One region of the Vibrio sp. JZG120 genome, then DNA from elsewhere that is predicted to be linked to it. Evidence: predicted binding sites of a transcription regulator. Region 1 holds the regulator's gene; each other region holds the start of a gene.

Region 1 (8,274 bases):
GACAGTTTGGTATGTAATGGCAGTTACGTCAGAGGCTCAAGAATAGAAAAGTCGGTGCTTGGGTTCCGCAGTAATATTGCATCTGCTTGCGATATCAGCGAATGTATCCTTCTTGGTGACGTGAAAATTGGCGAAGGCTGTGTTTTACGTCGTGTGATTGTCGATAAGGATGCCGATATTGCTCCTGGTACTCAGATTGGTGTGAATCTTCAAGAAGATAAAAAACACTTCCACGTGTCTGAGGAGGGCATTGTTGTTATTCCGAAAGGAGCTCGAGTTGGCTACTAACAACTTATCTATTCTGTTTGTAGCTTCTGAGGTTGAAGGTCTCATTAAAAGTGGTGGCTTGGCAGACGTTGCCAAGGCACTACCGGAAGCCCTTCAAAACCTACAGCAAGACGTAAGAATTACCATCCCTGCGTACAGCAGTATTGATAAACTCGCTGACGCAGAAGTTGTATTAGAAACAGAACTAACATCATGGCCGCATACGGAGTATCGAGTTCTGCGGCTCATGCTAGGTCAAAATCCTGTTTATCTGATTGATTGTCAGCCGTATTTCAATCGACCATCGATGTATGCGGAGAACAACCAAGCGTATACCGATAACGGTGAGCGCTTTGCGTTTTTTAGTGCGGCATGTTTAGACATGTTGCCGAAGCTTGCTTTTCAGCCGGATATCATACACGCGAACGATTGGCACACTGGTCTTGTTCCATTTTTGCTCAAGCACAGGTATAGCAATGATCCGTTTTTTGCTCATACTAAAAGCGTCATTTCAATTCACAATGCGGTCTTTAAAGGCGTATTTAGTTATGAAGACGTGCAGTGCTTGCCAGAGTTTCATTGTCGAAACGTTCCCGATGCTGCGGTGAGTGCAACGCATATTACGATGCTCAAAGCTGGTGTAATGAATGCAGATAAGATAAACGCGGTCAGCCCTACGTACGCAGAGGAACTCAAAACAGAGCTTGGCAGTCATGGAATGGCTTGGGAGTTTCAGCAACGCGCGCAGGACTTAGTTGGTATTTTGAACGGTTGTGATTACAGTGCTTGGAACCCGGAAACGGATACTTACTTGCCAGTTAATTACTGCGCTGACCAACAAAGTATGACGCAAGGCAAGAAAGCGTGTAAACAAGCATTACAACTGCGGCTAAATTTGCCTGAAAAAGATGTAGCCATGTTCGGTATGGTTTGTCGGTTGACCCAGCAAAAAGGTGTGCATTACTTGTTGCCTGCTTTGGCCGATTTTTTGAAGCACGATGTTCAACTAGTTGTCGTTGGGACCGGAGACCCTGTACTAGCCGCTCAGCTAGAAGAGGTTGCTGCACAGTTTTCTAGTAAATTTGTCTTCGTAGAAGCTTATGATAATGAACTTGCGCATATCGTTGAAGCGGGTTCTGATTTCTTTCTGATGCCTTCTGAGTTTGAACCATGTGGTTTAAACCAAATCTATAGTATGGCTTATGGGACATTGCCGATAGTACGTGGTGTCGGTGGTCTAAAAGACAGCGTCAACGATTATGATGTGAACCCTTCTGAAGCGACGGGGTTTGTTTTTTTCGAACCGACACCGCAGGCATTGTTGTTAACGATGCTAAGGGCACTGTTGCTCTATGCTCAAAACGAACCTGAAGTGAATAAAGTACAGTTGCACGCGATGCAACAAGATTTTTGTTGGCAAAAGGCCGCAGAAGCTTATTTGCAACTTTACAATTCGGCGTTAAATTGACTTAAAATTGTAACGAAAGGCACCGAATAAGGTGCCTTTATTATCTTGAGTAAGGGGAGTGTGGTAGGATGGCTTTTTACTCAATAGCACGACCTTTTTGATACTTGAATATGACCCAGCCGCTACTTTTTCATAAAACCTATTTGCACCCTACTAGTCATGAGTGGGTTGTATTTGTGCATGGTGCTGGCGGTAGCTCTTCTATCTGGTTCAAGCAAATCAAAGCTTACAAGCAACACTTTAACTTATTGCTGATCGATTTAAGAGGTCATGGAAAGTCAAATCAGTTACTTAAAGAGCTCATTGCCAGCCGTTATACCTTTACGGAAGTCACCCAAGATATTTTGAAAGTATTGGACCATTTAAAGATCCAATCCGCTCATTTTGTCGGTATGTCGCTTGGTACCATTATTGTTCGAAACCTTGCTGAATTATCAGCAGAGCGCGTGCGTTCAATGGTGCTCGGTGGCGCTGTCACAAGGCTCAATACTCGTTCTCAAATATTGGTTAAATTAGGTAATTTTTGTAAGCACATTCTGCCGTACATGTGGCTCTACAAACTTTTTGCGTACATTGTTATGCCACAGAGAAGCCAGCGAGAGTCTCGCCATCTTTTTATTCGTGAGGCCAAGAAGCTTTGCCAAAAAGAATTTAAACGTTGGTTTATTCTTGCTGCTGATGTAAATCCTTTAATGAAGTATTTTAAAGATCGAGAGTTACCCATTCCCACACTCTATTTAATGGGCGACAGAGATTACATGTTTATTAAGCCTGTTAAAGAAATGGTTGCGGCGCATAAGCTTAGTGTTTTACGAGAGATCCCCAACTGTGGTCATGTTTGTAATGTTGAGCGCCCTGAAGATTTCAATCAACATTCCATCGAATTTATTAAGCAGCAAATGGTTTCTGCTTAGCGCTGAATAAATCGATTGAGTAGGAGTAGGGGAGTTATTAAGGCTCCCCTATTTGATGTCCACATTGCCAACAAGCACCAAACTGCCCCTCGTTTACCTCATGGCACTTCGGGCACTGCCAATCTTGATACTCATTTCCATCGGATTGTTTGCGGTAGGCTTGTACTATTCCTTCTGCTTTTACTTGTTGTTTGGCGTCAAAAAGCCAGACATAAGGATCGGTATCATCACTAAACGGCAGCTCTCCTTTTAAACCGAAAATACCTTCTCCGCGGACTTCACAGTAGACTTGCTCGGTTTTCAATAATTCGCACACGATATGCGCTTCTGCTGGGTTTTTAGCAATGAATATTTTCATTAAACACGTCCACTTACTAATTATGAGTTTTGCTGACTCGGTGTTGGCCTTACTTTATTCATAACCCATTTAGTGATGATTGGAAACAGCCCCAGTAACGCAAAAGAGGCCAATACCGCAGGTGAAATAATGCCTGACAGGCTTTCAATTGTTGCTAACTGAGTACCGGCGTTTAAGTAAACTGCAGTGCCTGGCAACATACCTACTTGGCTAGTAAGGTAAAATCGACCTACAGACATTGGCGTTAAGCCCATCAACAAGTTGATAAGAAAGAAAGGGAATACCGGAATGAGACGCAAGGAAAATAGATAAAATGCACCGTCTTTTTCGACACCTTGATTAATTGCGATTAACTTATTGCCAAACTTGTTTTGTACCCAGTCACGCAGCAAATATCGGCTGCTTAAAAATGCTAGTGTTGCACCCATAGTACTGGCGAAAGAAACCAGTAATAAGCTCGTCCAAAAACCAAATAGAGCCGCACCAAGTAATGTAACCACAGCTGCCCCAGGAATAGAAAAAGCGGTAATTGCAATGTAGGCAAAAAAGTAAATAGCTGCCGAAAAAACAAAGTTCTGATCGATGTATGTGGTCAGCGCTTCTTGTTGTGCTTTTGCATTTTCCAACGTTAAATACTGACTAAAGTTAACGCCTAAAAAGATAATGATCGCGACCAGGATTAGGCCTAATATCAGTTTCTTATTCATATTTATGATTCCAATTTGGGATATATGTAATAAGACAGAATGAAAGTCGAAAAAATTTCACAAAAAAACCGCAGATTAGACTGCGGTTTTACAAGATAGTTTTTAAGGCCGACTTTTATTGGAGGCCATTCATCAACTCATCTCGGCGAGCTTGAGGTACAACGCTCCAATGAGTACCGTTAATAGCACCTTCTAGTGCCCATAACAGCTCAATGTTGACGGTTGCAGAGTGCGTATCTCTTATCGCTTTATAAGCGTTAAGTGCACCTTCCTCTTCCAGTTTTTCTACTGACTCAATGCCTGCTTTTTTCAGCATGCGTTCAGTTGCCAGTCGTAAGTTAGGCAAATCTTTTAAGCGATTAGGCTTTGTAGTTGCTTGCTGTTCTTTTTCAAGCTTTGCCTTTTTCAACGATTGGTTAGCTACTTCGATTAAGCGTTCGCTAGACTCCCATAAATCGTTGGAAATTGCGTAGTACTTAGTAACGACTGGGAAGCCACGTTTTTTATAAACGTAAGGCTTTAGCCCTTGTTTCTCGAAGTCAGATGAAGTTTGTTGGTCTGCTCTTATATGAAGCTGATTATTTACAACTAGTGCAAACATTGTTTCATCAGCGAATAGTCCGAAGCCACCAAACATTGAGCGCGACTTGATATTACCAAGTGCCTCAAATAGCTTCATAGAGTCTTTGAGTATCGGTTTATCCATGTTTTGTTATCTCGGTGTAATTAATATTACGCCACCAAAAGTCAGGTCCGAGAGAGTAGCAAACATGCGCAAAAGCAATGTCATTACAGGGTAAAGTCATCGCTTGCACACTTGCCATCGGTAACCCCGCTACCTTCCATATAGTACTATGGTTCAGGCCGGAGGCTTTGCGTCCCACCCTTTCGAATGGTTTGCCCTGTGCGTGACAGAATGAGCATACTTCGTATATTGAATTAACATCACGTTTTACCCGTAAAAGTGTGATTCTGGTTCAATAAAAAGTGTCGACAAGCGCATATTTGTGCATATTTGAGAATAAGGCGGGATGATCTCGAGGTTGTGAGGGAGTGTGATTTACCTACATATAAAACAGAGACTTAGAGATTTTTTGTCTAACAAACCTAAGTCAGGGGAAAGTTATTTAGAGACAAAAAATAAGCGCCCTTTTAGAGCGCTTATTTGACATCGTTATATCTGGCGAATTTTAGTTCATTTTCTTCACGGTGTTTCGAATTACAAGCTCAGGTTGCATTTCGAAAATTCGCTTTTCGTGTTCTTTATCTTTGATTCGCTCAAGTAGGATCTCGAACGCATTTTTACCCACACGACGTTTAGGTTGGTGGATAGTGGTTAACGGTGGAGAGAAGTATTCCGCAAGCTCGATGTTGTCGTAGCCGATCACTGAAATATCATCAGGAACTTTGATACCGTTTTGTTGTAGGCGGCTCATTAGGCCCAGAGCCATTGTGTCGTTAAAACAGAATACCGCTGTCGGACGTTTGTCCATTGCTGTAATTTTATCTGCGACTAATACGGCCGTATCACATTCAAAGTTACCTTCAAGGATCCAATCTTCATTTACAGCTAGGTTTGCTTCGCTCATCGCGCGACGGAAACCTGCAATGCGCTCTTGGCAAGCAAGTTTTTCAAAATGACCGCTTAGACAAGCAATATCAGTATGGCCATTGTCGATCAGATGTTTGGTTGCGATGTAGCCACCTTCTTCTGAGTTATCCATGATCTTGTCCGCTTGTGAGCTTTCTGGACCCCAATCCATGACCACTTTAGGAATGTCGGCATGACGGTCAAGCATCTCTTTAAGCTCTTCGGTTAAGTCAGAACACATCACTAGGATGCCATCAACACGTTTTTCAGCCAGCATACGGATGTAATCGCGTTGTTTTTCGTAAATCCCACCCGTATTACACAGAATCAGAGTGTAGCCTTGGCGGTAACAGTAGCTCTCAACCCCGTCAATCACTTCTGAGAAGAATAGGTTGGTTGACTGCGTTACTAACATGCCAATAGTACGAGTTGAGTTGCACTTTAGGCTGCGTGCAACCGCACTTGGCGCGTAATTCAACTCGTCCACGGCTTTCATTACTTTTTCTTGCGTTGCTTCTGCAACGAAACGCGTTTTATTGATAACGTGCGAAACTGTCGTAGTGGAAACGCCGGCTAAGCGAGCAACGTCTTTTATAGTGGCCATAAATGGTGTCCTGTATCGAGCTACTGAAATATGTCGTGTTGGATGTACCTGATGCTCTAATGGTTTTACACCCAGCAATCTAAGGTTGGCGCTAAGTGTTTCGGCAGCGGTTGGTCCAAGTACGACAAAAGGGTACGTAGCAGCATCGGTCGATGAATTTTATCTTTTTTCTATCTGATGAGAAATTGCCATCAACCTGTTAAAAAACACAAAAACCGCTATATTTCAGCGGTTTACATATAAATCATATTTAATCGTTTGCGCTCACATTTTAGCCCTATGTGGACTGACTAGCAATGTTTTCAGCAAGAGATTTGTGTATTTGAAGTCACATTTTGACTGCTAAATAACCAAGCGTCTTTGAGCTAAGTTAAGGCAAACGAATAATATACCCAACTTACTTACATTCAGTTATTTCAGGTATACAGGAAGCCCGATAGGCGGGCTCCTTAAAAAATAGGCGGCAATTATTCCCCAATAAGGTAAGCGCTGTCTAGTTTACAAAATGCAACTAATAGTTTCGCGACGCTCGAGTAGAACCCAAATTCGTCGAATTGTTTACATTTGTCTGCAAACTGAGGTAACCAAGACATCAACTGTTGCTGGATAAAGTCGTTTTGTTTAACGAAGGCTTCTTCCATGTGTTTTTCTTGCTCAAGTTCGTTTGAGCGGATAATCATGTTGCCGAGAAAGTCGAGTTCAACGGCTAAGTGGTCCGCAGGCTCTTTTAGATTTTCATCTACTTGAACGCCAAATTCTGCCATCAACTTTTCCATTTCCTCGGCTGGCTTGTCATTCAGCAAACCTGATTCACCGATGTACATCGATGCGTAAGGAAGAGCGCCATATTTTTCTGTCTTCAAAAACAGTTCACAAAAGTCAGCAGCAAGCTCCAATTGAGCGTCTTCACGATCTTGCAATCGGTTTAGCGCATCAACGAGGCTATCAACGGCTGGTTTCAGCGACTCATTTTCACCTAAACCTGCTAGAAAACTGCGAATTTCAACACTGTGGTAGGCTTCCAGTTCTTTCTCTGTTAGCTCTTTTGCGAACAAGCTCGAAAACCACCAGTAAATTTCAGCGCGTTTTTCATTAAAAGCTTTCACTTCTTGCATTTTGGGCTCCTGAATGATGCTTCAAGTTGTGCATCACAAAGTCAATTAGGGATATCCCCTAAGTGTAATCAATTAAAATGAATAGCAGTAACTATAATTATTATGTTTTATGGTCAAAAATTAACGTTTATTAATAGCGATGGGTAAGCTTGTTTTGAATCAATAAAAACGCTAAATCTTGCTTTTTAATGTATCTATGACTAGAAATGTTACTAGTTATGAATAGAATACGTCTTGGATAATAAGAAGACAGAAAAGTGGTGTAAATGAGCTATCACGTATTAGTCGTAGAAGATGATGTTGTAACTCGTAGTAAGCTTGCGGGATATTTCCAAAATGAGGGTTACCAAGTCAGCGAAGCAGAGAGTGGCGCAGAAATGCGTGAGGTCCTGCAAGCGGGTGATGTAGACCTAATCATGCTGGATATCAACCTGCCGGGTGAAGACGGCCTGATGCTTACTCGTGAATTACGTAGCCAATCGGATATTGGTATCATATTAGTAACAGGACGCACGGATAGCATTGATAAAATCGTAGGCCTAGAAATGGGCGCTGACGATTATGTGACAAAACCTTTTGAACTGAGGGAGTTGTTGGTTCGCGTTAAAAACTTGCTGTGGCGTATTTCAGCAGCGCGTAGCGGTAGCGCGAAAGCGAACGAAACCAGTGAAGAACATATTGTACGTTTTGGAGAGTGGACATTCGACATTCAACGTCGTGCGCTGAGCCGTAACGGCGAACCCGTAAAATTGACCAAAGCAGAATACGAACTTTTGGTGGCGTTATCGTCTTACCCTAACCAGGTGTTAAGTCGCGAGCGTATTTTGAATATGATCAGCCACCGAGTTGATGCTCCCAATGATCGTACTATTGATGTTCTTATTCGACGTATGCGCGCAAAAATGGAGTTTGATCCAAAGAACCCACAAATTTTTGTGACGGTGCACGGCGAAGGCTATATGTTTGCTGGTGATTAAACTGAACAAACCTAAGTCTTAAAAAGAAAAAGGAGAGCTTCGGCTCTCCTTTTTTGTGGTTTCAATATAGTACTACTTTGCTTCAACCATTGGTGTTTGGCCGACAGTATCACGCAACCTTTGCCAAATGCTGCCCAAGTACTCATGCCAATAAAGCTCTGTTTGTTCTAAGTAACGCGCTTTAGGTGAGTATTTATCCCAAGGTTGACTGATTTCGCTAATAGCTAAGAAGTTGGTCGGGGCTGGGATTGGTTTAATGCCTGCTGCGTTGAA
Region 2 (8,274 bases), on a different contig from region 1:
TTCTTTTTGCTTGCATACACACTATGAACAACTTAAAAACACTGTTTCTTCTTGCTTGCTTCGTTCTAGCAAGTCAAAGCCTGGCACAGCCTTATGAGAGCATTGCTGACTACTTACAAGAGCAGAGTCAGCACCAAGTTATTGAGGATCATTACGCACAACCAACAACAAATAATCTGAATCTAGACGCCAAAACAAACGCGTTAACTTGGCATGAAGATGGAAAGCCGGATCACTGTCGTTATGCCAAGCAGCCTAAAGACGTCGCAACGCATTTCGACTACGGTGAAGCAAACGATCTATCTGACGGATTGCAACACTTTGATTTACCAGAGAGGCACTCGGCAAAGGGCAAGTCAACACATCGCACTTATGCTAATAACCCTCACCTTCTTCCTGGCAATAAACAATTTGCAGCCCCTGAAGACGGTACGTTTAGCCTGTCCGTATCTTCGGATTGTTTTTAAGTCGATACAATAAAAAATGCCCTGAGACAAAGCTCAGGGCATTTTCACTTTTTGTTTGATGGGTGACGTCACCATCTAACCGACTTGAATCTATTCTTCGTCAGCGTCTACTTCAGCGTCACGTGCTTTGCGGGCTTCTTCTTTACGAACTTTTGCCGCTAGTTGTTCTGCTTCACGCTCTTGACGTTGCGCTGCTTTACGCTCGTTACGAACCACTTGGTTTTGGATAAAACCAGCCAGTTCTTGTTCAGCCCAAGCTTGTGCTTTCTCTTCGCTGTCAAAGCCAGTTTCACGCTTTGATACTACAGTCTTACGAGATGTCACTTGGCGAGTGATTTCTGCGCTCCAGCCGTTACGTTTTTCAGTGACGCGGATAGCAAATTTTGGATTCTTAGACATTTCTTTCATTTCCTAAGGGATTTAGGGATCAATCAGGGATTCGGTCAACTTGATAACTCCATCTAAGCTGAGCTGTTTAACACCATCCCTTGGTAAGCGCGGTATTAGAGCATAAAAGTAATCTAAACGCTGCAAGTTTTTTACGCGAGATAATAGATGACAAAGAAGAGGCAGAACAAAGCAACGTTTAGCCTAGTCACGAGAAAGAGCGACGAAGAAAAAGAGCAATAAGAAAAAAGAAAGCGCTGGTCTCTCAACCAACGCTTTACTTAAGCTAGATTAACCTTTGGTTAATTAACCGATATTCTTACGTGCATTTTGGAACATACGCATCCAAGCACCATTTTCACCCCAACCTTCCGGAGCCCAAGAGTTTGCAACTGTGCGGAATACACGCTCTGGGTGAGGCATCATGATTGTCACGCGACCGTCTGCTGTTGTTAAGCCAGTAATCGCGTTTGGCGAACCGTTCGGGTTGTTCGGATATTGTTGCGTCGGGTTACCGAGGTTATCCACGTAACGAACCGCAACCGTACCTGATGCTTCAATCGCTGCTAGGTGCTCAGCATCACGTACTTCTACACGCCCTTCTCCGTGGGAAACCGCGATTGGCATGCGCGAACCTGCCATACCGTCGAAGAATACAGAATCAGATTTCTGAACTTCAACTAGGCTAAAGCGCGCTTCAAAACGCTCAGATTCGTTACGAACAAAACGTGGCCACAAGTCTGCACCCGGGATCAGCTCTTTCAGGTTAGAAAGCATCTGACAACCGTTACATACACCTAAAGAGAACGTCTCTTTACGGTTAAAGAAGGCTTGGAACTGTTCACGAGCTTGTGCGTTAAACAGGATAGACTTAGCCCAACCCTCACCCGCACCTAGTACGTCGCCGTAAGAGAAGCCACCACAAGCTACTAGGCCATGGTATTCATCCAGTACCGCTTGACCCGTTAGGATATCGCTCATATGGATGTCGGTTGCTTCAAAACCTGCGCGGTCAAACGCTGCAGCCATTTCAACGTGGGAGTTAACACCCTGCTCACGTAGAATCGCCATCTTAGGTTTAGCACCTTTCGCAATGTACGGTGCTGCAACGTCTTCATTTACGTCGAAGCTGAGCTTAACGTTTAGACCCGGGTCAGAGTTGTCTTTCTTAGCTTCGTGCTCTTGGTCAGCACACGCTGGGTTATCACGTAGACCTTGCATCTTATGCGTTGTTTCAGCCCAGATAACGCGTAGTTCGGTACGTGAACGTTCAAGCACAACTGCATCACCAGAAGAGATAATAAAGTCGTCTGAAGCGTTAACTGAACCAATCACATGTGAACATGCCTCTAAGCCGTTTGCCGCCAGAGTAGATAGAACTGAATCCAGATCATCATTCTTAACTTGAACAACCGCACCTAGCTCTTCGTTAAATAGAACGGCTAGCGCATCATCACCCAGCTCTGCGATGTTCGCTTTTACGCCACAGTGACCCGCGAACGCCATCTCAGCCAGTGTAACAAATAGACCGCCGTCGCCCTTATCGTGGTAAGCCACTAGCTTGTCATCACGTACTAACGCTTGCATTGCATCAAAGAAGCCTTTTAGCTGCTGAGCGTTATCTACGTCAGCAGGTTTGTCACCCAGCTGCTTGTATACTTGTGCCAATGCTGTCGCACCTAAGCGGTTTTTGCCGTTACCCAAGTCAACAAGAACTAGAGAAGTATCGCCTTTGTCAGTGCGTAGTTGTGGAGTCACGGTCTTACGTACGTCTTCCACACGACCAAATGCCGTGATAACTAGCGACAGTGGAGAAGTGACTTCTTTACTCTCGCCGTTCTCCTCCCACTTGGTTTTCATCGACATGGAGTCTTTACCAACTGGGATCGTCAAACCTAATGCAGGACAGAGCTCTTCACCCACCGCTTTGACTGCTTCATAAAGACCGGCATCTTCACCTGGGTGACCCGCTGGCGACATCCAGTTCGCAGACAGTTTAATGTGTTTAATATCACCGATTTCTGTTGCCGCAATGTTCGTTAGTGACTCACCAACCGCTAGGCGAGCCGATGCACCAAAGTCTAGTAATGCCACTGGCGTGCGCTCACCCATCGACATTGCTTCGCCGTGGTAAGTGTCATAGCTTGCCGCTGTTACTGCACAGTTTGCTACTGGTACCTGCCAAGGGCCAACCATTTGATCACGAGCAACCAGACCCGTTACTGTTCGGTCACCGATAGTAATTAGGAATGTTTTTTCTGCAACCGCTGGAAGACGAAGTACGCGATCCACCGCTTCATTAAGCTCAATACCTTCACGAACAATGGCAGGGCTTTCCACTTTTAGTGTGGTTGCGTCACGGTGCATCTTCGGTGGCTTACCAAGCAGGATATCCATTGGCATATCGATTGGTGTATTGTCGAAGTGAGAATCTTCTAGCGTTAGATGACGCTCTTCTGTCGCCACACCCACCACTGCATATGGTGCACGTTCACGCTTACAGATTGCGTCGAATGCTTCCATGTTTTCTGGCGCTACCGCAAGAACGTAACGTTCCTGTGATTCATTACACCAGATTTCCAGTGGGCTCATGCCCGGCTCATCGTTTGGTACATCGCGTAATTGGAACTTACCGCCACGCTCACCGTCGTCGACAAGTTCAGGCAATGCGTTAGAGATACCGCCCGCACCCACATCGTGGATAAATGCAATTGGATTGTCGTCGCCTAGCTGCCAACAACGGTCGATCACTTCCTGACAGCGACGCTCCATCTCTGGGTTTTCACGCTGTACTGACGCGAAGTCCAGATCTTCTGCTGACTGACCAGACGCCATTGAAGACGCCGCGCCACCACCAAGACCGATGTTCATTGCAGGACCACCAAGTACGATTAAGCTCGCACCCACTGGAATTTCTTTCTTCTGCACGTGTTTGTCACGAATGTTACCCATACCACCAGCAATCATGATTGGTTTGTGGTAACCACGGATTTCTTCACCCGCGTGAGAGGTCACTTTTTCTTCGTAAGTACGGAAGTAACCCAATAGATTTGGACGACCAAATTCATTGTTGAATGCCGCGCCGCCTAGAGGACCTTCAAGCATGATGTCTAGCGCGTTAACAATACGACCTGGCTTGCCAAAGTCGGTTTCCCATGGCTGTTCAAAACCAGGAATACGTAAGTTAGAGGTTGTAAAACCAACCAGACCCGCTTTTGGCTTACCACCGATACCCGTCGCGCCTTCGTCACGGATCTCACCGCCTGAACCAGTCGATGCGCCCGGCCATGGAGAGATTGCCGTTGGGTGGTTGTGCGTCTCTACCTTCATTAAGATGTGCGCATCTTCATGGTGGTAAGTGTATTGACGAGATTTAGGGTCTGGGAAGAAACGACCCGCTTTAGAGCCCGTCATAACGGCCGCGTTGTCTTTGTATGCAGACAGCACATAGTCAGGTGTCGTTTCGAACGTGTTTTTGATCATTTTGAACAAAGACTTAGGTTGATCTACCCCGTCGATAGTCCAATCTGCGTTAAAAATTTTGTGGCGACAGTGCTCTGAGTTCGCCTGAGCAAACATCATCAATTCAATGTCGTTTGGGTTACGCCCAAGCTTAGTAAAGTTCTCTACCAAGTAATCAATTTCATCTTCTGCGAGTGCCAAGCCAAGGGAAACGTTTGCTTCTTCAAGCGCAAGACGACCGCCCGCTAAGATATCAACATGCGCCACAGGCTTAGGCTCAGCGACTGTAAACAGCGCTGACGCAGCTTCAAATGCTGTAAATACCGTTTCCATCATGCGGTCATGAATTAACGCTTTGACAGCGCCAACTTGAGCTTCTGATAGAACAACTGAAGATTCGACATAATAAGCCGTACCGCGCTCTAGACGTTTCACTTTATCCAAGCCACAGTTAACAGCGATATCGGTAGATTTAGAAGACCAAGGCGAGATAGTGCCTGGACGAGGCGTAACAAGAAGTAGAAGACCTTCTGGCTCATGCTCTTCGATGGTTGGGCCGTAAGTTAGTAACTTTTCAAGTTTTTCTAACTCTTGGTCATCAAGGTCAGACTTTAGATCGGCAAAGTGCATAAACTCGGCATAAATGCCAGTTACAGGCAGATCTTGTTCACGACAAAGTTCCAGTAGTTTATTAACACGAAACTCAGAAAGAGCTGGGGAGCCACGCAAAATTCTCATGTGCTTAGGTCTCTTATGCAATTGATTAAGGTGATATTGGAATAAATTCAGACACTTAAAATAAGCCCTGTCGAACCTATGCCGATTCCACCTCGTCATTGCGAGCGCATTATATAGCAATTGTTTTTGTGATGTAACACCAAAAGCAACCGTTTGCGTCATTTTTTTTGTCAAATTTGAATTACGACTAAAATGTCGATAAAACACACAATGTCACGCTATAAGTGTGTGATTCACTTTGCCCCATGAGCTCGCTTTGATATAAAGGCAAATAGAAATTTCCTAAGATGTACCTATTAATGCAAATAAGCCAGCTCAACCGACTCAAGCGCAGCGCTCTAATTTTTGTTTCTGTGCTACTACTCTCTGCCTGCCAGATTGAGTCGGAACCCAAAAGTGAATTCGAAAAAATTCAGGAACGTGGCGTGCTTCGTGTTGGCACGCTAAACAATCAGCTTTCCTATTATATTGGTCCCGATGGTCCCGCGGGGTTGGATTACGAATTGGCGCGTCAGTTTGCGGAGCAGCTCGGCGTCAAGCTCGAGATTAAACCTGCCTTTCGCCAAGCTGAGCTTTTTCCTGCTCTTAAGAAAGGAGATATTGATCTCATTGCTACGGGCTTAAATCAAACGTCACAAGCGGTAAAACGCTTTAGACCTGGCCCTGCTTATTATTATGTAAGCCAACAAGTTGTGTATAAAAAGGGGCAACTTCGACCACGTGATATCGAACAGCTGATTGAATACCAAGCATCGAAAGACAGCGAATCAGACGAAGATACAAATGCAGGCGCGCAAACATTAAAGATCGTTGAACAATCGCAATATGTTCCGACCCTAACCGCATTAAAGAAGAAATACCCAGAGCTGCAGTTTGAAATTGTTGGCGATGCTGACACGAGAGACTTACTTAAATATGTATCCACTGGTGAGTTGCGTTTTACTGTGACTGACTCTGTAGAACTTTCCCTAGCTCAGCGCCTTTACCCCGATCTTGCGCTCGCGTTTGAACTTACAGAAGATCAACCAGTATCGTGGTTTACTCGACGCTCTGAAGACGAAAGTTTGTATGCGATGCTGATAGAGTTTTTCGGTAACATTAAACAATCAGGAGAACTGTCCACTCTCGAAGAGAAGTACATTGGTCATATTGAAGCATTTGACTACGTTGATACTCGCGCATTCATTCGAGCTCTGGATGACAAATTGCCTAAGTGGGCACCTTTATTCCAAAAGTACAGCGAAGAGTTCGACTGGCGCTTAATTGCAGCATTGGCGTATCAAGAATCACACTGGAAGCCAGCGGCAAAATCGCCAACAGGTGTTAGAGGGATGATGATGCTTACTCTGCCAACAGCGAAAAGCGTCGGGGTAACAAACCGTTTAGACCCTGAGCAATCTGTTCGTGGTGGTGTCGAGTACTTACGTCGCATTGTAGGTCGCGTGCCTGATAGCATCAACGAGCATGAAAAAATATGGTTTGCCCTGGCTTCATACAACATAGGCTATGGCCACATGATGGACGCACGACGACTTACTAAAGCGCAAGGTGGCGATCCAAACGCTTGGGCGGATGTAAAAGACAGATTGCCTTTACTGCGTCAGAAGCGTTACTACAGTCAAACTCGCTATGGGTACGCCAGAGGTGATGAAGCGCGTAATTACGTAGAAAATATTCGACGTTATTATCAATCCATCATTGGTCATGTCAGCCAAAGACCAGCGATTGATGAGAATAGCGATGACTTGCAAGTTATCCCGCCGCTCAACCCCGACATTTTGATATCAGGAGCAGTAGAGGCTGTCGTCGAGCAAGTATCAGGTGCTTCTGACGTCACGGTTGAAGAAGACACCGAACAAGAAAGCCTTGAAGAATAAACCCGCTGTAAACTAAAAAATGACGAGCCCATGAGCTCGTCATTTTTATTGAGTCCTAGCGAAAACTTATCTAGAATCCAAGACTCTGAGTGACACCAACCACACTCAACCATTCCTTTGGTTGGTCGCCTTTTTTTCACCGTTAGTTAAACTGATTGCTTTGTAACAGATTGCTTCGTAACCACATGGTTTAGCTCACTGATGAAGCGGCGCTATCGGCTACGCTCTGCCGAAATAACGCCACTCCTATTATTAAGCATCGTATTGAAATTATTTGCTGGCTCTGTGCAATGCAGGAGTCAAATGAAGAACGTTTAAACCATCAAATGTTTAGTGCGATTATCGAGCCTATTGTAAAGCATCGATGAACCGCTATTTACTGGTATAAGTCTTGTCTGCAGGAGGTTTTGAATATGAGAAGACGTAGAGTGCAGTCAAAGCGTTTAAATAACACAGTAGCTGCTATCCGACGTAAACGTAAACTGACATGTATGAAAAAGAAAGTAAGTTCACGTAATCGTGTTTTTGTACACTTAGTCAATCACTAGTACGTTCAGGCAAACATCTACCCGGTTGTAGATGTTTGCTAACTCTCACTATTTCCATAATTTTGTCCACTCTCTCCATTTTCTAATGCTTTTTGTGCTTGTTTCTTCGCTTTAATTTCCTTACGGCGACGCTTAAAAAACGCTTGTAGCTGAGTGCGGCACTCATCTTCTAGCAGCCCCTTTTCAACTAAGGCGTAATGGTAAGCAGCTTGGCTTTCAAACAAATTAAGCACTGTTCCTGCTGCTCCCGCTTTTAAATCTGGCGCTCCAAAAACGACCCGCTTAACGCGGCTATGCAGTAAGGCTCCCGCACACATTGGACATGGCTCAAGTGTTACATACAAAGTCGTATCAAGAAGGCGGTAATTTTCTAGCTTTTGGCCTGCTTTACGCAGTGTTTGAATCTCAGCATGTGCGGTAGCGTCATTAGTACCAATAGAGCGATTCCACCCCTCAGCGATAATTTCACCATCTTTGACAAGCACTGCGCCGACAGGTACTTCCCCCTCTGCTTCTGCTTGCTCAGCAAGCACCATCGCTCTGCGCATAAACAATTCATCTTGAGGGGTAAAAGGATGGTTAGACAAAGGAGGCTCCAAAGAAACAAAAAAAGATTGAATTCAGGAATTTTATCACTAACTTCGGTTTCACTACAGCAACACATCACGGGGCAAAGTTTGCTACTCCAAAAAGCCTAGTTACAAGATCTATCAATGTTCGTTTTGCGAGAACAAAAAAGCGCAGATCGAAGACCTGCGCTTTTCGGCTGCCAATTAGCGGCTTTCACACCCTACA
Region 3 (8,274 bases), on a different contig from region 1:
CATTGGTGTTTGATCCTTGCGCTTTACGCCTGGAAAGCTATCAATGCGATTACGATGCCGAGCGCCACTCGTAGATCAAGTCATACTGTTCTCGGACAGGCTCCACAATCATCGGCTGAGTTGGGTGCGTTTCGTCCTTTGCTTCCGCCGCGATATCCGCAGGCACTTCGGACTGCACTTTTTCTACCATAGCTGTATCTTTAGCTTCATTCATCGGAGCAATTGGCTCTGCTTCTTGAGTTAAAGCTGGGGCATCAACTTCACCCAAAGGATCTTCAAAAACCATTAATTGAGAAATAGAAGAAGCTTCTTTCTCAAAAGCTTGTTGAGATGCCAAAAGATGGATGTTGAGCGTCAGCTCATCACCTTGGACACGCTTAATTTCCGTACCCGCAACCGAATTAAGTTGTTTTAACGCATTCTCTAAACGGAAGAAGTCCGTGGCAGACGTTACATTAAGGACTTTCACCGCCAACGCTTTTGAAGATTTTCCAGATACTACCACTGCGCTCTTACTCGCGTAGTAGTCAGCGATGCCATCAACCATCTCAGCAATGGCATTGGCGCCTGATGCGGAACCGTTACGCGGAGAGCGCTGTGCTTCAACAATTCTCATTGGTGATTGATCGTATAACGTCCAGCGAATTTGTTCACCTTGAGCGCGCACAACTAAAACGGCATCCGCTGGGTAGCGCTGGCTCGCTTGGCCAATTGGCTCAATAAAGCCGCCCCAAAGATCAGAAACATTAACACCAGTTACATCATCAAAATCACCAACCGGGATCGTGATCGGCAAGCCTCTCGATTTCGCAGCACTGCGAAGTGCTACAACGTTTGAAGAGTCGGAATGCTCCCAAGCAATATTACGATCGTAGCTCTGCTCTTCCACCATCCAAACCAAAATATTGGCGCGATTTGGCGACCAAGATGGCAATTGTGCTTGTGTTAAAAGCGAGCTGATTTGGTCACTGTTAAACAACATTTTTAAGCTCGCTTTTCCATCAACCTGCCCATAGCTCAGTTGGGAAATGTAACGCGCACTTGAACCAAGTGCCTTTTTAATCACTGGATTGCTTAAAGAGGATTGAGAACCGGTCGCTCGAACAATCACATCCTGCATACCTTGTTGACGAGCCAGAGACTCACCGTCGTTCTGCTCACTGTCGATAACCACTTCGGCACGATAGATATCCACCTGAGTTAATGCATATACTGGTAGGGACAACCAACCTATCAGTAAGAGAGCTAAATAGCGCATAGTTTTTATAATCCTCTGAACAAGAACCCGAATAATAAGCAACTATCAAATCTTGAGCAAGGTAAGTACTGAGTAAATTGTCTGTATTATGACCAGCTTTGTTAACTCGGGTCTCAACGAGCACTCTAGCGTTGTTTTTCATAATAAACTCATTGCTTATCCAGCTATCTCAACAAGTTAGACAGTTCATTTTTCATCGTCACGCAAGACTCGTAAAAGAGGCCAATTTGCAAGCAACTAACTCGCAAAAACGCTATTTATGGGAAAGATTCAATCGAAAGTTTGATCCATGCAACGTTGCAAACGATTGCTGGATGATAGTATTCGCCGGATTTGTCTGCGTATCTTGAAAATAGGGAATTATTATGAAAAACGCGTTACAAGGCGCTCAAATGCTCTTTGTCGCTTTTGGTGCTTTGGTGCTTGTGCCGCTGCTAACTGGCCTTGATCCAAATGTCGCCCTCTTTGGTGCCGGTGTCGGTACTCTCCTCTTCCAATTAATGACTAAACGTTCTGTTCCCATCTTCCTTGCCTCTTCTTTTGCGTTTATTGCTCCTATTATGTTCGGTATCCAAACTTGGGGTATCGGCGCAACGATGGGCGGCTTAATGGCAGCGGGCCTGGTTTATGTGGCTCTAGGGGCGATGATCAAAGTGCGTGGTGTTGGATTTATCCATAAAATTCTCCCGCCTGTTGTCGTTGGTCCTGTGATCATGGTGATTGGTCTTGGCCTTGCTCCAACAGCAGTGAACATGGCGGTAGGGAAAACCGGTGATGGTGCTGCACAGCTTGTTAATGGTGATGCTGCGATCATCATCTCGGCGGTCTCACTGCTCACAACCATTGTACTAAGCGTGTTTGCAAAAGGCTTTTTGAAGCTCGTTCCAATTGTCGGTGGTATTCTTGCAGGTTACTCTGTTTCTCTATTCTACGGGGTGGTTGATTTCACTCCAGTAGCACAAGCGGCTTGGCTAGCTATGCCAAACTTCACCGCGCCAGAGTTCAACATAAACGCAATCTTGTTCATGATTCCTGTCGCTATCGCACCTGCGGTAGAGCACGTAGGTGACATGCTTGCTATCTCAAACGTCACAGGTAAAAACTACCTGAAAAAACCTGGCCTTCATCGCACAATCGCAGGTGACGGGGTGGCAACTATCGTAGCCTCGATGGTGGGTGCTCCACCAAACACCACTTACAGTGAAGTTACAGGAGCGGTAATGCTAACCAAAGCATTTAACCCTGTGATCATGACTTGGGCTGCGATCACTGCAATCGTACTTGCATTGGTAGGTAAGCTAGGCGCGGTTCTTCAAACGATTCCAGTACCTGTCATGGGCGGTATCATGATTCTGTTGTTCGGCTCTATCGCCACAGTAGGCCTCAACACACTGATCAAGAATAACGTTGATTTACATAAGTCTCGCAACCTAGTGATCGTTGCCGTAACACTTGTATTTGGTATTGGCGGTATGGCTTTCGGTATTGGTGAGTTCAGCCTACAAGGTGTGAGCCTATGCGGTATCGTGGCAATTATTCTTAACCTTGTGTTACCAAACGATTTAGGTGAAAACCACGTTGTAGATAACGCACAAATGGAAGAAGAGAACGCGAAATAGTGCGTCTGCGCTGCTTTACTGAGTGGCGCATTTTATTCTTCTCGTATTATAGATATAAAAAAAGGCTTGGTTTTCACCAAGCCTTTGTTTTTTCTGTTCAGTCGTAGTAATACATTAAAGAATTACTTAGTACCGAAGATCTTATCACCTGCATCACCTAGACCCGGTACGATGTAGCCTTTGTCATTTAGCTTCTCATCGATTGCCGCAGTGTATAGCTCCACATCTGGGTGTGCTTTTTCTAGCGCTTCAATACCTTCTGGTGCAGCAACAAGTACCAACACTTTGATTTGGTTACAACCTTTCTCTTTTAGAAGATCAATCGTAGCAATCATAGAACCACCCGTTGCAAGCATTGGGTCAACAACAAGCGCAATACGCTCATCGATGTTAGAAGCAAGCTTGTTGAAGTAAGGAACTGGCTCAAGTGTTTCTTCATCACGGTAAATACCAACAACACTGATACGTGCGCTTGGCATGTGCTCAAGAACACCGTCCATCATGCCTAGACCTGCACGTAGGATTGGTACTACGGTTACTTTTTTACCTTTAATTTGGTCTACTTCTACCGGACCGTTCCAACCATCAATGGTCACTTTTTCTGTTTCAAAGTCTGACGTTGCTTCGTAAGTAAGTAGGCTACCGACCTCAGTCGCTAACTCACGAAAACGTTTTGTGCTGATGTCACCTTCTCTCATTAGACCAATTTTATGTTTTACTAGAGGGTGCTTTACTTCAACAACTTTCATGTCCATCTCCGGCTATAGTTGGCAATATTTAAACAAACCTTCAGATTATACATGATTTTTACAGGGATATCAGGATAAATCACTAAAGAAAAAAACAGACGCAAACGTTTGCTATCTATGTTTAAGCACTGTTAGAATAGCGCCGTTTTCATATCCAACTTAATACCGAGGACTTCCCTGTGAGTGGTAACAACTCTTCTCTTAGCTATAAAGACGCTGGTGTAGATATTGATGCAGGCAACGCGCTTGTGGATCGTATTAAGGGTGCGGTAAAACGTACTCGTCGCCCTGAAGTTATGGGTAGTATCGGTGGTTTTGGCGCGCTATGCGAATTGCCAACCAAATACAAACAACCTGTACTGGTTTCTGGTACTGATGGCGTAGGTACTAAGCTTCGCCTAGCACTGGATATGAACAAGCACGACACTATCGGCATCGACCTTGTTGCGATGTGTGTAAATGATCTTATCGTGCAAGGCGCAGAGCCACTGTTCTTCCTAGATTATTACGCAACAGGCAAACTAGACGTTGATACCGCAGCGGATGTTGTTTCAGGTATCGCTGAAGGGTGTGTTCAAGCAGGTTGCGCCCTAATTGGTGGCGAAACTGCGGAGATGCCTGGCATGTATGAAGGCGAAGACTACGACGTTGCTGGTTTCTGTGTTGGCGTAGTCGAAAAAGAAGACGTGATCGACGGCACGAAAGTCGCTGCTGGTGATGCACTTATCGCTGTTGGCTCAAGCGGCCCACACTCAAACGGTTACTCCCTTATCCGTAAAATCCTAGAAGTATCTGGTGCAGATAAGAACGAAGAACTAGCAGGTCGCACTATCGGTGAGCACCTACTAGAACCAACTAAGATTTACATCAAATCAGCACTTAAGATGATTGAGAAACACGACATCCATGCGATTTCTCATATCACTGGTGGTGGTTTCTGGGAAAACATCCCACGTGTGCTGCCTGAAGGCACAAAAGCAGTTATCGATGGTAACAGCTGGGAATGGCCAGTGATCTTCAAGTGGCTACAAGAGAAAGGCAACGTCGACACACACGAAATGTACCGTACGTTCAACTGTGGTGTGGGTCTAATCGTTGCACTACCTAAAGACCAAGCGGAAGCCGCGGTTGCTCTTCTTCAAGAAGAAGGTGAAAACGCATGGGTGATTGGTCAAATCGCGCAAGCAGACGCGAATGAAGAGCAAGTTGAAATCCAATAATTTGCAAATCGAGCCCACAAGATAAAAAGAATGAGGACACTAGATGACTAGGTCCTCATTTTGCTATCTAGAACAATAAAAACCATTCTATTAGTAGGTAGTTTAGAAGCTACATAACTCTAACCTACAATACCAAGGCACTCTCGACATCATGAAAAACCATACCCTAAAAAACATTGTGGTCCTCATCTCGGGTAACGGAAGTAACCTGCAAGCTATCTTGGAAGCTTGCGAAAACAGCATGCCAAACGCACGAGTAGCAGCCGTGTTCTCTAACAAAGCCGATGCTTTTGGTTTAGAACGTGCAAAAAACTTTGATGTAGACGGTCACTTTGTCGACCCTAAAGCATTCGACTCGCGTGAAAGCTTTGATGCAGAGCTAATGAGTCAAATCGATGAATACCAACCAGACGTGATTATTCTGGCGGGCTACATGCGTATTCTGAGCAGCGAGTTTGTTTCTCATTACATGGGTAAGATGATCAATATCCACCCTTCTCTTCTACCAAAATATCCTGGGCTACACACACACCAGAGAGCAATTGATGCTGGCGACAAAGAACATGGTACGAGTGTGCACTTTGTAACGGAAGAGCTTGATGGTGGCCCTGTCATACTGCAAGCAAAAGTTCCGGTGTTCGAAGACGATAATGCTAGTGTACTTGCAGCACGTGTTCAGGCTCAGGAGCACCGAATCTACCCTATGGTGGCTAAGTGGCTGGTAGACGAGCGGTTGATCATGAAGGATGGTAAAGCCTATTTAGATGGCGCAGAACTTGGCGCACACGGTTACGCCTCCGATGAGTAGTCCTGAAACCAAACTCCAAACACAAAAGAGCAGCCTGAGAGCTGCCTTTTGTTGTTTTGAAACTTATAAACTTGATTCAAGAAAGCCGCAGTGCGACTAGAAACCTAAAACCCAACATTCTAAAAAATCCCATAACCACTTGAGTAACACAACACTCGGAAAGTAAATTCTGAATCTGGTTCGTTCCTCACCGTTCAGAATGACGTGGTGTTTTATGAGAAATTTCTATCCATTTACGTCTTTCCGGCAAGCCTTAGCAAGACTAGGAAGCTAGAAAGTATGAGAGTTCACCAGTATCCGCATTCGGTTGAAAACGTATAAAAATAAAGCTCGCGATTAAGCGAGCTTTACGAGTTGTTCCGAATTAACCGCTATTCTAACGGCTCAGTTGGCGCCTGATTGCCCGGTTTCGCCGCTGCAAACGGCACATTCACCAGTTCAGAGGCATTGTTTTTCACTAGTTCACCTAGGTGAAACAAGCCGTACTCGCCAGGTTTCATCCGCTGCCAAGCTTCGTTACCCGTTAAAGGTTGAGTCGCGATCACAGAAACAATGTCATGTGGCGTTGTTTCTTCTTGGAAGTTAATTTCCACATCTTCATCAAGCAAAGCGGCTTTACCAAACGGTGCGCGTCTCGTGATCCAATACAAGTGATTGGTGCAATACGTCATTACATACTCACCATCACTCAGAAGCATGTTAAATACACCCTTCTCTCTTAGCTCATCACAACATTTAGCAACATATAAGAATACCGATTCCATGTCCTTTGGCGGCTCAGGATATCGATCTTCCATTTGCTTCAGTAACCAACAAAAGGCCAGTTCGCTATCTGTCTCGCCGACAGGTCGGTGTCGACCCGTATGTAAGTCTTGATAACCTGAGAGCTGACCGTTGTGCGCAAACGTCCAATACCTCCCCCACAGCTCACGTGTAAAAGGGTGAGTATTTTCTAAATTAACGCCGCCACGATTCGCCTGTCGGATATGGCTAACGACAGCGCGACTTTTGATAGGATAATTTTGCACTAACTCTGCAATTTGCGACTCACAACTTGGCTTGGGATCTTTGAAAGTTCGAAAACCTTTCCCTTCGTAGAAGGTAATTCCCCATCCGTCACGATGTGGGCCAGTTCGACCTCCACGCTGCATGAGCCCGGTAAAACTGAAACAAATATCCGTCGGAACATTAGCGCTCATACCGAGCAATTCACACATGATTTAAAAAACTCCCTAACAACACAGCTCGAAAAGGTGGCCGTGAAACGACTATTCCATCTCTTTTTCAATCAACTGAATGATGATATGAATAATCTTAATATGAATTTCCTGAATGCGGTCCGCATAACCAAAGTGTGGCACGCGGATTTCAATATCGGCAAGCCCTGCCATTTTGCCGCCATCTTTGCCTGTTAGTGCAATCGTCTTCATGCCTTTCGCTTGCGCCGCTTCAATCGCTTTCAGGATGTTACCTGAGTTACCTGAAGTCGACAGACCAAACAGTACGTCACCTTTTCGACCAACGGCTTCTACATAACGGGAAAACACGAAGTCATAACCAAAGTCATTACTCACGCAAGAAAGGTGACTTGGATCTGAAATAGCAATACCAGCATAGCCAGGACGGTTTTCTCGGTAACGGCCTGTTAACTCTTCGGCAAAGTGCATCGAATCACAGTGAGAACCACCGTTACCACATGACAGTACTTTACCATCTTGCTTGAATGAGTCAGCAATCATTTTCGCCGCTGCTTCGATTTGCGCAATGTTATGGTCATCGCTTAAAAATTTGTTGAGCACTTCAGCAGCTTCGTTTAATTCACTTCTAATCAGATCATGGTACATAAGACGTTCTCTTTATTATTTCGGCTTCAGTCAGTCCTAGATTCACTGAGCAAATTGTTCTGATACCAATTTGGTATCGGACATTTCATAAACCTGAACTCGGGTTTGATTACTCTGAGTTTACCCACAAACGAGAATTAGTGTCGATAGTGAACCAACAGATTTAGATTGGTGATGGTAATAAACTTGTCAACTTGCTCATGAAACCATCACTCAAATCGCAACTTTAGAACTTTAACTCTACTTAGATCACTTTTTATCCAATCTTATGTTTTACATTTCCTTAATATTTTGATTACACTTAAACCAACTGGTTAGACCTCTTACCTAACATACAGACGTACAACACTTATAAAGTCTGAAAAGGAAAATACATATGGACATCTTGCTCACAATCATCACGATGACGGTCGTGCTAGGCATTACGCTCTACCACCGCATGTCTCTCGTGAAATCTATTAGTTTACTCACAGCAGCTATGTTAGCGCTCACAGTAATAGGCGCGGTTGGCGTTACTGGTTGGACGATTTACATTCTTACTGCCGCTGTATTCGCGGTTCCTGGCGTACGTCAGTCTTTGATAAGCCGCAAAGCATTAACGCTTTTCAAGAAAGTGCTGCCAGCTATGTCTCAAACCGAAAAAGAAGCGTTAGACGCAGGTACCGTCTGGTGGGAAGCCGAGCTATTTAAAGGCAAACCAGAGTGGCAAAAGCTTCACGCAATTCAAGCACCTAAATTAAGTGCAGAAGAACAAGCCTTTTTAGACGGTCCAGTGA
Region 4 (8,274 bases), on a different contig from region 1:
TTTCAACACCAACAATGCCGTACTTGTCCATTACGTCGAACATTTCTGGATCTGGCGTGTAGAAAAGCTCCGCTGAAAATAGGTTACCGACTTTCACATCAATGCCACGTGCTTTTGCTGCGTCTTCTGCCGCGCGAACCATTTTGTAGTCTGCGATTGCTGCAAAGTCATGACCTTTAAAACGGATACGGTTCACTTTAGAATCCGTACACGCGCCCATGCCGATCACAACATCACGCACTTTGATGTCTTCGTTTACTGCGCCACAGCTACCAACACGGATAATTTTCTTCACGCCGAAGTCTTTAATTAGCTCCGTTGCGTAAATCGAGCATGATGGGATACCCATACCGTGGCCCATTACCGAGATCTTACGGCCTTTGTATGTGCCTGTGTAACCGAACATATTACGCACATCACACACTTGCACAACGTCTTCAAGGAAGGTTTCTGCGATGTATTTTGCACGTAGCGGGTCACCCGGCATCAGTACGACGTCTGCGAATGCACCCATTTCAGCATTGATATGTGGAGTTGCCATTTTCTTTTCCTTAACCTTTCTCTAGCGCTCCGCGCTTAAGGCGATATAAGCCAGAGTATTCTCATTTCCGACAAGCAGTACTTGCATACTGCAAACATAAAACTAGGAGCATTCAGCTCCTAGTTTTCAATATCCTAATTATAGGAAATTCTTACCGTAATCCATTGGAGAAGTACCGAAGTAGCTCGCCAATGTTTGGCCGATGTCTGCGAATGTTTCGCGGCGGCCAAGAGAGCCTGCTGGCACTTTTTGACCGTAAACCAATACTGGGATGTGCTCACGAGTATGGTCAGTACCTGGCCATGTTGGATCACAGCCGTGGTCTGCTGTTAGGATAAGCACGTCATCTTCACCCATCAGTTCTAGCACTTCATTGATGCGACCATCAAAGTACTCAAGCGCTGCAGCGTAACCCGCCACATCACGACGGTGACCGTAAGCTGAATCGAAGTCGACGAAGTTAGTGAATACGATGGTGTTATCACCCGCTTCTTTGATCGCTTCTTTCGTTGCTTCAAATAGTGCTGGAATGCCTGTTGCTTTGGTTTTCTTAGTGATCCCACAACCAGCATAAATATCTGAAATCTTACCGATGGAATGAACCTGACCGCCCTTCTCATCAACTAACTTTTGTAAGATAGTCGCTGATGGTGGCTCTACAGATAGGTCACGACGATTACCCGTACGCTCAAATTGACCTTTACCCGGGCCAATGAATGGGCGCGCGATTACACGGCCGATGTTGTAATCTTCTAGTTCTTCACGCGCAATTTGGCAAAGCTCTAGTAAACGGTCTAGACCGAATGTCTCTTCGTGACAGGCGATTTGGAATACAGAGTCCGCAGAGGTGTAGAAGATTGGCTGCCCAGTCTTCATATGCTCTTCACCCAAGTCATCAAGAACTTGAGTACCAGATGCGTGGCAGTTACCTAGGAAACCGTCAAGACCCGCGCGCTCAAGGATGCGATCCGTCAGCTCTTTAGGGAAGCTGTTTGATTTGTCTGTGAAGTAACCCCAGTCAAACAGAACAGGAACACCTGCGATTTCCCAGTGACCAGACGGCGTATCTTTACCAGAAGAAAGCTCTGCGGCGTGACCGTACGCACCAATGATTTCTGCATCTGCGTCTAGGCCAGGTGCGAAGCGACCTGTTGACTCTTTATGTGCCATTGCCAAACCTAACTTAGATAGGTTTGGAAGGCGTAGTGCGCCTTGACGTTGGTCGTTATCTGCTAAGCCTTTTTCACATTGTTCTGCGATGTGGCCTAGTGTGTCTGAACCTACATCACCAAATTTCTCAGCGTCAGCGGTTGCACCAATACCGAATGAGTCTAGTACTAAAATAAATGCTCTTTTCATTGCTCGTTCCTTAGGCCCACTCGGCTTTTTATTATGGTTGAGTAGGCCTTGTGTAATTACTTGTTCTATTAAATATCTTCTGCACGAATTTGGCGGTAAACCTCTGGAGTTGGTGTGTACTCACCACCTACTTTGATTGCACTGCGCAGTGCTTTTGCCGCTTCTTCCCACTGCTCTTCGCTGCGAGCGTGGATAACGGCAAGAGGTTTATCGCTATCTGCAACTTCACCCAAGCGGATGAACTCGTCGAAACCTACGGCATAGTCGATTTCATCAGTAGCAACACGGCGACCACCACCCATAGCAACGACAGCCATGCCAATAGCACGCGTGTCCATCGCTGAAACAATGCCCGTTTCCGTCGCGTAAACTGGCTTGATAATTTCCGCTTTTTCTAGGTAGTTATCGTAGTTTTCTACGAAGTCTGCTGGGCCGCCAAGACCAGCAACCATCTTGCCGAAGCATGCTGCTGCTTTGCCGTTGTCTAGTGCTTCCATCAATTTCGCACGTGCGTCTTCTGTGTTCTCAGCCAGTTTGCCAAGTACCAGCATTTCTGCACAAGAAGCCATGGTGACTTCAAGTAGGCGTGGGTTACGGTATTCACCCGTTAGGAAGCGAACCGCTTCACGAACTTCCACCGCATTACCTGCCGAAGAGGCCAATACTTGGTTCATGTCTGTCAGGATTGCAGTGGTCTTAGTACCCGCACCGTTTGCTACTGCAACGATTGATTTTGCTAGCTCTTCAGACGCTTCGTAAGTTGGCATGAATGCACCAGAGCCGACTTTAACGTCCATCACTAGCGACTCCAGACCCGCCGCCAATTTCTTAGAAAGAATGGAAGCCGTGATCAGAGAAATGTTGTCTACGGTTGCGGTAATATCACGAGTCGCGTAAACACGCTTATCCGCTGGAGCAAGGTCACCTGTTTGACCGATGATCGCCACACCAGCGTCTTTAGTTACTTGCCCAAACACATCGTTGCTTGGTGTGATGTTGTAGCCTGGAATAGACTCAAGCTTATCTAGCGTACCGCCTGTGTGGCCAAGACCACGGCCAGAGATCATTGGTACGAAACCGCCACATGCTGCCACCATAGGGCCAAGCATCAAAGACGTTACGTCACCCACACCGCCAGTAGAGTGTTTGTCGACAATTGGGCCACCAAAGTTCATGTGGCTCCAGTCGATAACCATGCCCGAATCACGCATTGCACACGTTAGGGCGATGCGCTCATCCATGGTCATTTCATTGAAGAAAATCGTCATAGCAAACGCCGCGATCTGACCTTCAGATACGGTGTTATTTGCTACGCCTTGAATAAAGAAGTTGATTTCGTCTGCGGTAAGTACTTCACCGTCACGTTTTTTACGAATGATTTCTTGTGGTAAATACATTAGTGCCTCCCATGCTCTCAGTGAGCCATGGTTAAGTAGGATAGAAGAGGTTTGGTAGCACCCGTTTAGGTGCTACCGTTCAGACATATTATTGGGATTAGTACGCTGCTGGATCAGCAGTTTCGTCTGTCACTTCTAATGTATTTAGTAGGTTAGTTAGCAGGCTAGACGCACCGAAACGGTAGTGACGGGCATCAACCCAGTTGTCACCTAGGATTTCGTCAGCCATTGCTAGGTATGCAGCTGCGTCTTCAGCAGTGCGCACACCACCTGCTGGTTTGAAACCAACAGTTTCTGCAACACCCATGTCGCGAATAACTTCAAGCATCATGCGTGCGTATTCTGGTGTTGCGTTTACTGGCACTTTACCAGTTGAAGTTTTAATGAAGTCAGCACCTGCTTCAATACAGATTTGAGATGCTTTCTTGATTAGTGCTTCTTCTTTTAGTTCACCCGTTTCGATGATCACTTTAAGAAGAATATCACCACAAGCCTCTTTACATTGCTTAACTAGTTCGAAGCCTACTTTCTCATCACCCGCCATTAGCGCGCGGTATGGGAAAACAACGTCAACTTCGTCTGCACCGTAAGCAACCGCCGCTTTTGTTTCAGCAACAGCGATTTCGATGTCGTCGTTACCGTGTGGGAAGTTCGTTACTGTTGCAATGCGAACCTCTGGCGTACCTTGCTCACGAAGTGTCTTCTTAGCAATAGGAATAAAGCGAGGGTAAATACAAATTGCAGCTGTGTTGCCTACTGCTGTTTTCGCGTCATGACATAATGAAATCACTTTTGCATCAGTGTCATCGTCATTCAACGTAGTTAGGTCCATAAGTTTAAGTGCACGTAGCGCTGCTGCTTTTAAATCGCTCATTTCTATCTCCGATCAATATTCAAAAAATTCACTACTCAGCCTTACATCACGTCTCTAACTATAATCAACAAGTCGAGACAATGTGAGTAAATGGCTAAACAGTCTATTAATGAACGGACTTGGTTCCCTGAAGACTCGGCATATACAGCGAAAATTTCATATGCCAATTGCTATCCTTGTCACCGCACAGTACCAGTTTGGCCTATGGCACAACAATCTATGATTGCGGTGTCTTTAATATCACATCACACAGCAAAACGCCTATTAGATCTGATATTGCTGGGCAAGTCATTTGCCCATTGATTATGTAATATTCATTACGTGATTAAGTATCAACCTTAACCACTATCCTGTGATTAATACATTATAGAGTTTCACCGCAAAACTGTAGCACCAAATAGAGCGCAAACGGTTTGTATCTCAAAATTTCCTAGCCCCTATTCCATCGGCTGCGTAACTCCTAGACTGAGGTCGACACCCGGTGAGATTTTAGAGCCCGAAAAACGAAAAATGCCCCGCAGCAATCTCTTGCTACAGGGCATGATGTAAAACGGCGTCTATATATTAAGAACCGATTCTAATTATAGTGCTGCAAGGCTTAAGCAGAAGCCTGCAATTGTCGCTGCCATAAGGTTAGACAACGTACCTGCAAGCACAGCTTTAACACCCATGCGAGCGATGTCACTACGACGGTTTGGTGCAAGGCTACCTAGACCACCAAGTAGAATCGCGATAGAAGAAAGGTTCGCGAAACCACATAGTGCGAATGAGATGATAGCTGTTGTCTTCTCAGACATTACTTCACCAGTTGCCGCGATTACTTGAGCGTTTTCACCTAGGTATGGTGTGAAGTTCAAGTAAGCAACGAATTCGTTCACTACGATTTTCTGACCGATGAATGAACCAGCAGTTACTGCTTCAGCCCATGGAACACCGATTAGGAATGCTAGTGGAGAGAATGCGTAACCTAGGATTAGCTCTAGCGTTAGTTCTGGCATGCCGAACCAACCACCGATGCCACCTAGCATACCGTTGATCAGCGCGATTAGACCAACGAATGCGATTAACATTGCACCTACGTTAAGCGCAAGTTGTAGACCAGAAGCCGCACCGCCCGCTGCTGCGTCGATTACGTTTACTGGTTTGTCGTCGCCGCCGTCCATCGCTTCTTCGATACTTTCGTGAGGCTGGTCAGTCTCTGGGTGAAGGATTTTAGCGAATAGTAGACCACCTGGTGCCGCCATAAATGATGCTGCTACTAGGTACTCTAGTGGAACCCCCATTGAAGCGTAGCCCGCTAGTACACCACCAGCAACAGAAGCTAGACCACCACACATTACCGCGAATAGCTCTGATTGAGTCATTTTTGGAACGAATGGACGAACAACTAGAGGTGCTTCTGTTTGACCTACGAAAATGTTTGCTGCTGCTGACATTGATTCCGCACGTGAAGTGCCCAGCGCTTTTTGTAGTGCGCCACCAAGAATCTTGATAACCCATTGCATAACGCCAATGTAGTAAAGAACTGAAATCAGTGCAGAGAAGAAGATCAGTGTAGGAAGAACACGGAATGCGAAGATGAAACCGCCGCCGCCGAATACTTCGAACATCTTGTCAGAAACAAGACCACCGAACAGGAATGATGAACCATCGTTACCGTAGTTGATAACGTTAGAAACACCTGAAGAGAAACCGTTTAGTAGATCACGGCCCCAAGGTACATACAGAACAAATGCACCTAATGCGAATTGGATAGCGAATGCGCCACCCACAGTTCTTAGATTGATAGCTTTTCGGTTATTAGAAAATGCCACTGCAATCGCAAGAAGCACTACCATACCGATTAGGCTCATAAACAGGCTCATAGTTTATGACTTCCTTATAAGTTATTTATTGGCGTGTTACAAAATGGAGCTATAAAGCGGGAGCAATTATACTCATGCAGAATCAATTAAAGTAATGCCAGCCTCACACTTTCCTATAAGATTCATGATTGATTCAGCCAGCTTTGTGAGTTAATTCACAATAAGCAGGAAAACGTTTTCTATTTCAAACCACATCTTTAGATTTTATTCACATATCGAGAAAGCAAAATTGCTATTTTTCCATAACTGAGAAGCAATCGATTGCTTTGAGCCGTTATGCAACTCTACGAGCTCATTAAAGACGTGAATGAGTTTGGCTGGGTGATTCGACTCCCCTTGATATCCAAGTATAGGCATATCCGGTGCATCTGTTTCGATCACGAGATGTTTGAGTGGTAATTTTTGAATTGCGTCGCGCGTTTTCTTCGCTCTTGGGTAGGTGATGGTTCCTCCTACACCGATAAAAAAACCTAATTTGACCCACTCCATTGCTTGCTGATAACTCCCAGAGAAAGCATGTAGCACACCGCCCCGAGGGAGCTTCGCCGCTTTAACCATTTGAATAAGGCGATTGTGCGCTTTTCGGCTATGTAAAATAACTGGGAGTTCGAAGCGTCTAGCCAGTTCAAATTGAACTTCAAGTGTCTTTTCTTGCAACTGTGGGTCAACATCAATGGCAAAATCTAGCCCACACTCTCCTATTGCCACGCACTGGGGAGCATTTTGTTTTAGATAATGTTCCAATTCAGCAAAGTGCTGCTCGACGTTATCTTCAAGAAAATACGGATGAAACCCAAGGGCGTAATACAAATTGGCATGTTGATCTGCCAAGGTTTGAATACGAGCCCAGTTTTGAGGTCCCACTGAAGGAATCAGAATTCTTGTCACGCCTTGCGTTTGAGCTAGCTGAAGTTGATGTGCAAAGTCACCTTGGAATACATCAAAGTCAAAGTGACAATGGGTATCAAAGAGCTTCATCTTGAGACTTTTTATCTGTACCGACAAACTGAGAATCAGAAAATAACAGAGCTTCACTGTTCTCTTCATTTTGATGGGCAGGATCTTTTCGATACGGAACGCAGCTGCGTTTTTGATCGGGCGTTAGTCCCATCTCCTTGCACCAGTCGTCGTAATGCTTCAATCCTCGTTTAAACCAGTTCATATCTCATCCTTATAAAAACGCCCTTGGCTAAGTTTATAGCCAAGGGCGTTTTAAAATCTAGTTTGCGTTAAAGCTTACCCAAACCGCTTTTTGATTAGTGCTCACGCGTCGCACGGAAATCAATATCAGGGAAACGCTCTTTCGCCAAGTTTAAGTTAACCATTGTTGGTGCAATATACGTTAGGTTATCACCACCATCCAATGCTAAGTTTGCTTGGTTCTTACGTTGGAACTCATCCAGTTTCTTCGCATCATCACACTCAACCCAACGCGCAGTTGCAACGTTGATGCCTTCATAAATCGCTTCAACGTTATATTCAGACTTCAAACGAGCCACAACAACATCGAACTGAAGTACACCAACGGCACCAACGATCAGATCGTTGTTTTGTAGTGGACGGAATACCTGTACCGCACCTTCTTCTGATAGTTGCACCAAGCCTTTTAGTAGCTGTTTCTGTTTTAGTGGATCTTTCAGGCGAATACGACGAAACAGCTCCGGGGCGAAGTTCGGAATACCAGAGAATTTCAGTGACTCACCTTGAGTAAAGGTATCACCAATCTGGATAGTACCGTGGTTATGCAGACCAATGATATCACCCGCGTAAGCGTGTTCTGCACGTGAACGGTCACCAGCCATAAAGGTTACTGCATCAGAGATACTCACCTGCTTGCCAAGACGAACGTGGTTCATCTTCATACCCTGCGTGTAAGTACCCGATACAATACGCATGAATGCGATACGGTCACGGTGTTTCGGGTCCATGTTTGCTTGGATCTTGAATACGAAACCAGAGAACTTCTCTTCTGTCGCTTCAACTTCACGCTCAACCGCTTGACGCGTTTTCGGTGCTGGTGCCCACTCTGTTAGACCGTCTAGCATGTGGTCTACACCGAAGTTACCTAATGCGGTACCGAAGTAAACTGGCGTCAGGTCACCTGTTAAGAACATTTCCAAGTCAAACTCAGGGCAAGCACCCATAACAAGCTCAAGCTCTTCTCGAACACTTTCCGCAAGGCCTGCACCGACTTTTTCATCAAGCTCTGGGTTATCTAGACCTTTGATGATTCGAACT

Evidence for each region. The regulator PurR, encoded in region 1, represses purine synthesis genes. The targets are predictions, from matches to a motif close to TNANGNAAACGTTTNCNTNA.
Region 2: the regulator PurR is predicted to act here: its motif matches at 5,196-5,215, upstream of purL (phosphoribosylformylglycinamidine synthase).
Region 3: the regulator PurR is predicted to act here: its motif matches at 3,723-3,742, upstream of purM (phosphoribosylformylglycinamidine cyclo-ligase).
Region 4: the regulator PurR is predicted to act here: its motif matches at 6,201-6,220, upstream of ACWPOD_RS17085 (NupC/NupG family nucleoside CNT transporter).

The regions. Positions count from the first base shown of each region.
Region 1 covers NZ_JBSRRK010000004.1:584,165-592,438, reverse strand. The annotation lists gene glgC (glucose-1-phosphate adenylyltransferase) at 1-288, shown strand, start outside; gene glgA (glycogen synthase GlgA) at 278-1,735, shown strand; gene ACWPOD_RS11095 (alpha/beta fold hydrolase) at 1,846-2,649, shown strand; gene ACWPOD_RS11090 (hypothetical protein) at 2,687-3,007, opposite strand; gene ACWPOD_RS11085 (TVP38/TMEM64 family protein) at 3,028-3,714, opposite strand; gene ACWPOD_RS11080 (TfoX/Sxy family DNA transformation protein) at 3,830-4,420, opposite strand; cyclic di-GMP riboswitch class I at 4,537-4,626, opposite strand; gene purR (HTH-type transcriptional repressor PurR) at 4,905-5,909, opposite strand; gene torD (molecular chaperone TorD) at 6,377-7,024, opposite strand; gene torR (two-component system response regulator TorR) at 7,291-8,001, shown strand; gene elyC (envelope biogenesis factor ElyC) at 8,074-8,274, opposite strand, start outside.
Region 2 covers NZ_JBSRRK010000010.1:109,835-118,108, reverse strand. The annotation lists gene ACWPOD_RS18545 (DNA-directed RNA polymerase subunit beta) at 24-467, shown strand; gene ACWPOD_RS18540 (DUF3622 domain-containing protein) at 558-866, opposite strand; gene purL (phosphoribosylformylglycinamidine synthase) at 1,161-5,054, opposite strand; gene mltF (membrane-bound lytic murein transglycosylase MltF) at 5,354-6,931, shown strand; gene tadA (tRNA adenosine(34) deaminase TadA) at 7,518-8,027, opposite strand.
Region 3 covers NZ_JBSRRK010000008.1:15,028-23,301, forward strand. The annotation lists gene ACWPOD_RS16290 (DUF2066 domain-containing protein) at 50-1,258, opposite strand; gene ACWPOD_RS16295 (uracil-xanthine permease family protein) at 1,624-2,877, shown strand; gene upp (uracil phosphoribosyltransferase) at 3,000-3,626, opposite strand; gene purM (phosphoribosylformylglycinamidine cyclo-ligase) at 3,806-4,846, shown strand; gene purN (phosphoribosylglycinamide formyltransferase) at 4,998-5,654, shown strand; gene ACWPOD_RS16315 (class II glutamine amidotransferase) at 6,026-6,871, opposite strand; gene lpcA (D-sedoheptulose 7-phosphate isomerase) at 6,923-7,498, opposite strand; gene fadE (acyl-CoA dehydrogenase FadE) at 7,875-8,274, shown strand, end outside.
Region 4 covers NZ_JBSRRK010000008.1:188,410-196,683, forward strand. The annotation lists gene deoD (purine-nucleoside phosphorylase) at 1-541, opposite strand, end outside; gene ACWPOD_RS17070 (phosphopentomutase) at 680-1,900, opposite strand; gene deoA (thymidine phosphorylase) at 1,969-3,297, opposite strand; gene deoC (deoxyribose-phosphate aldolase) at 3,395-4,171, opposite strand; gene ACWPOD_RS17085 (NupC/NupG family nucleoside CNT transporter) at 4,753-6,036, opposite strand; gene ACWPOD_RS17090 (TatD family hydrolase) at 6,241-7,014, opposite strand; gene ACWPOD_RS17095 (DUF5363 family protein) at 7,001-7,198, opposite strand; gene prfC (peptide chain release factor 3) at 7,293-8,274, opposite strand, start outside.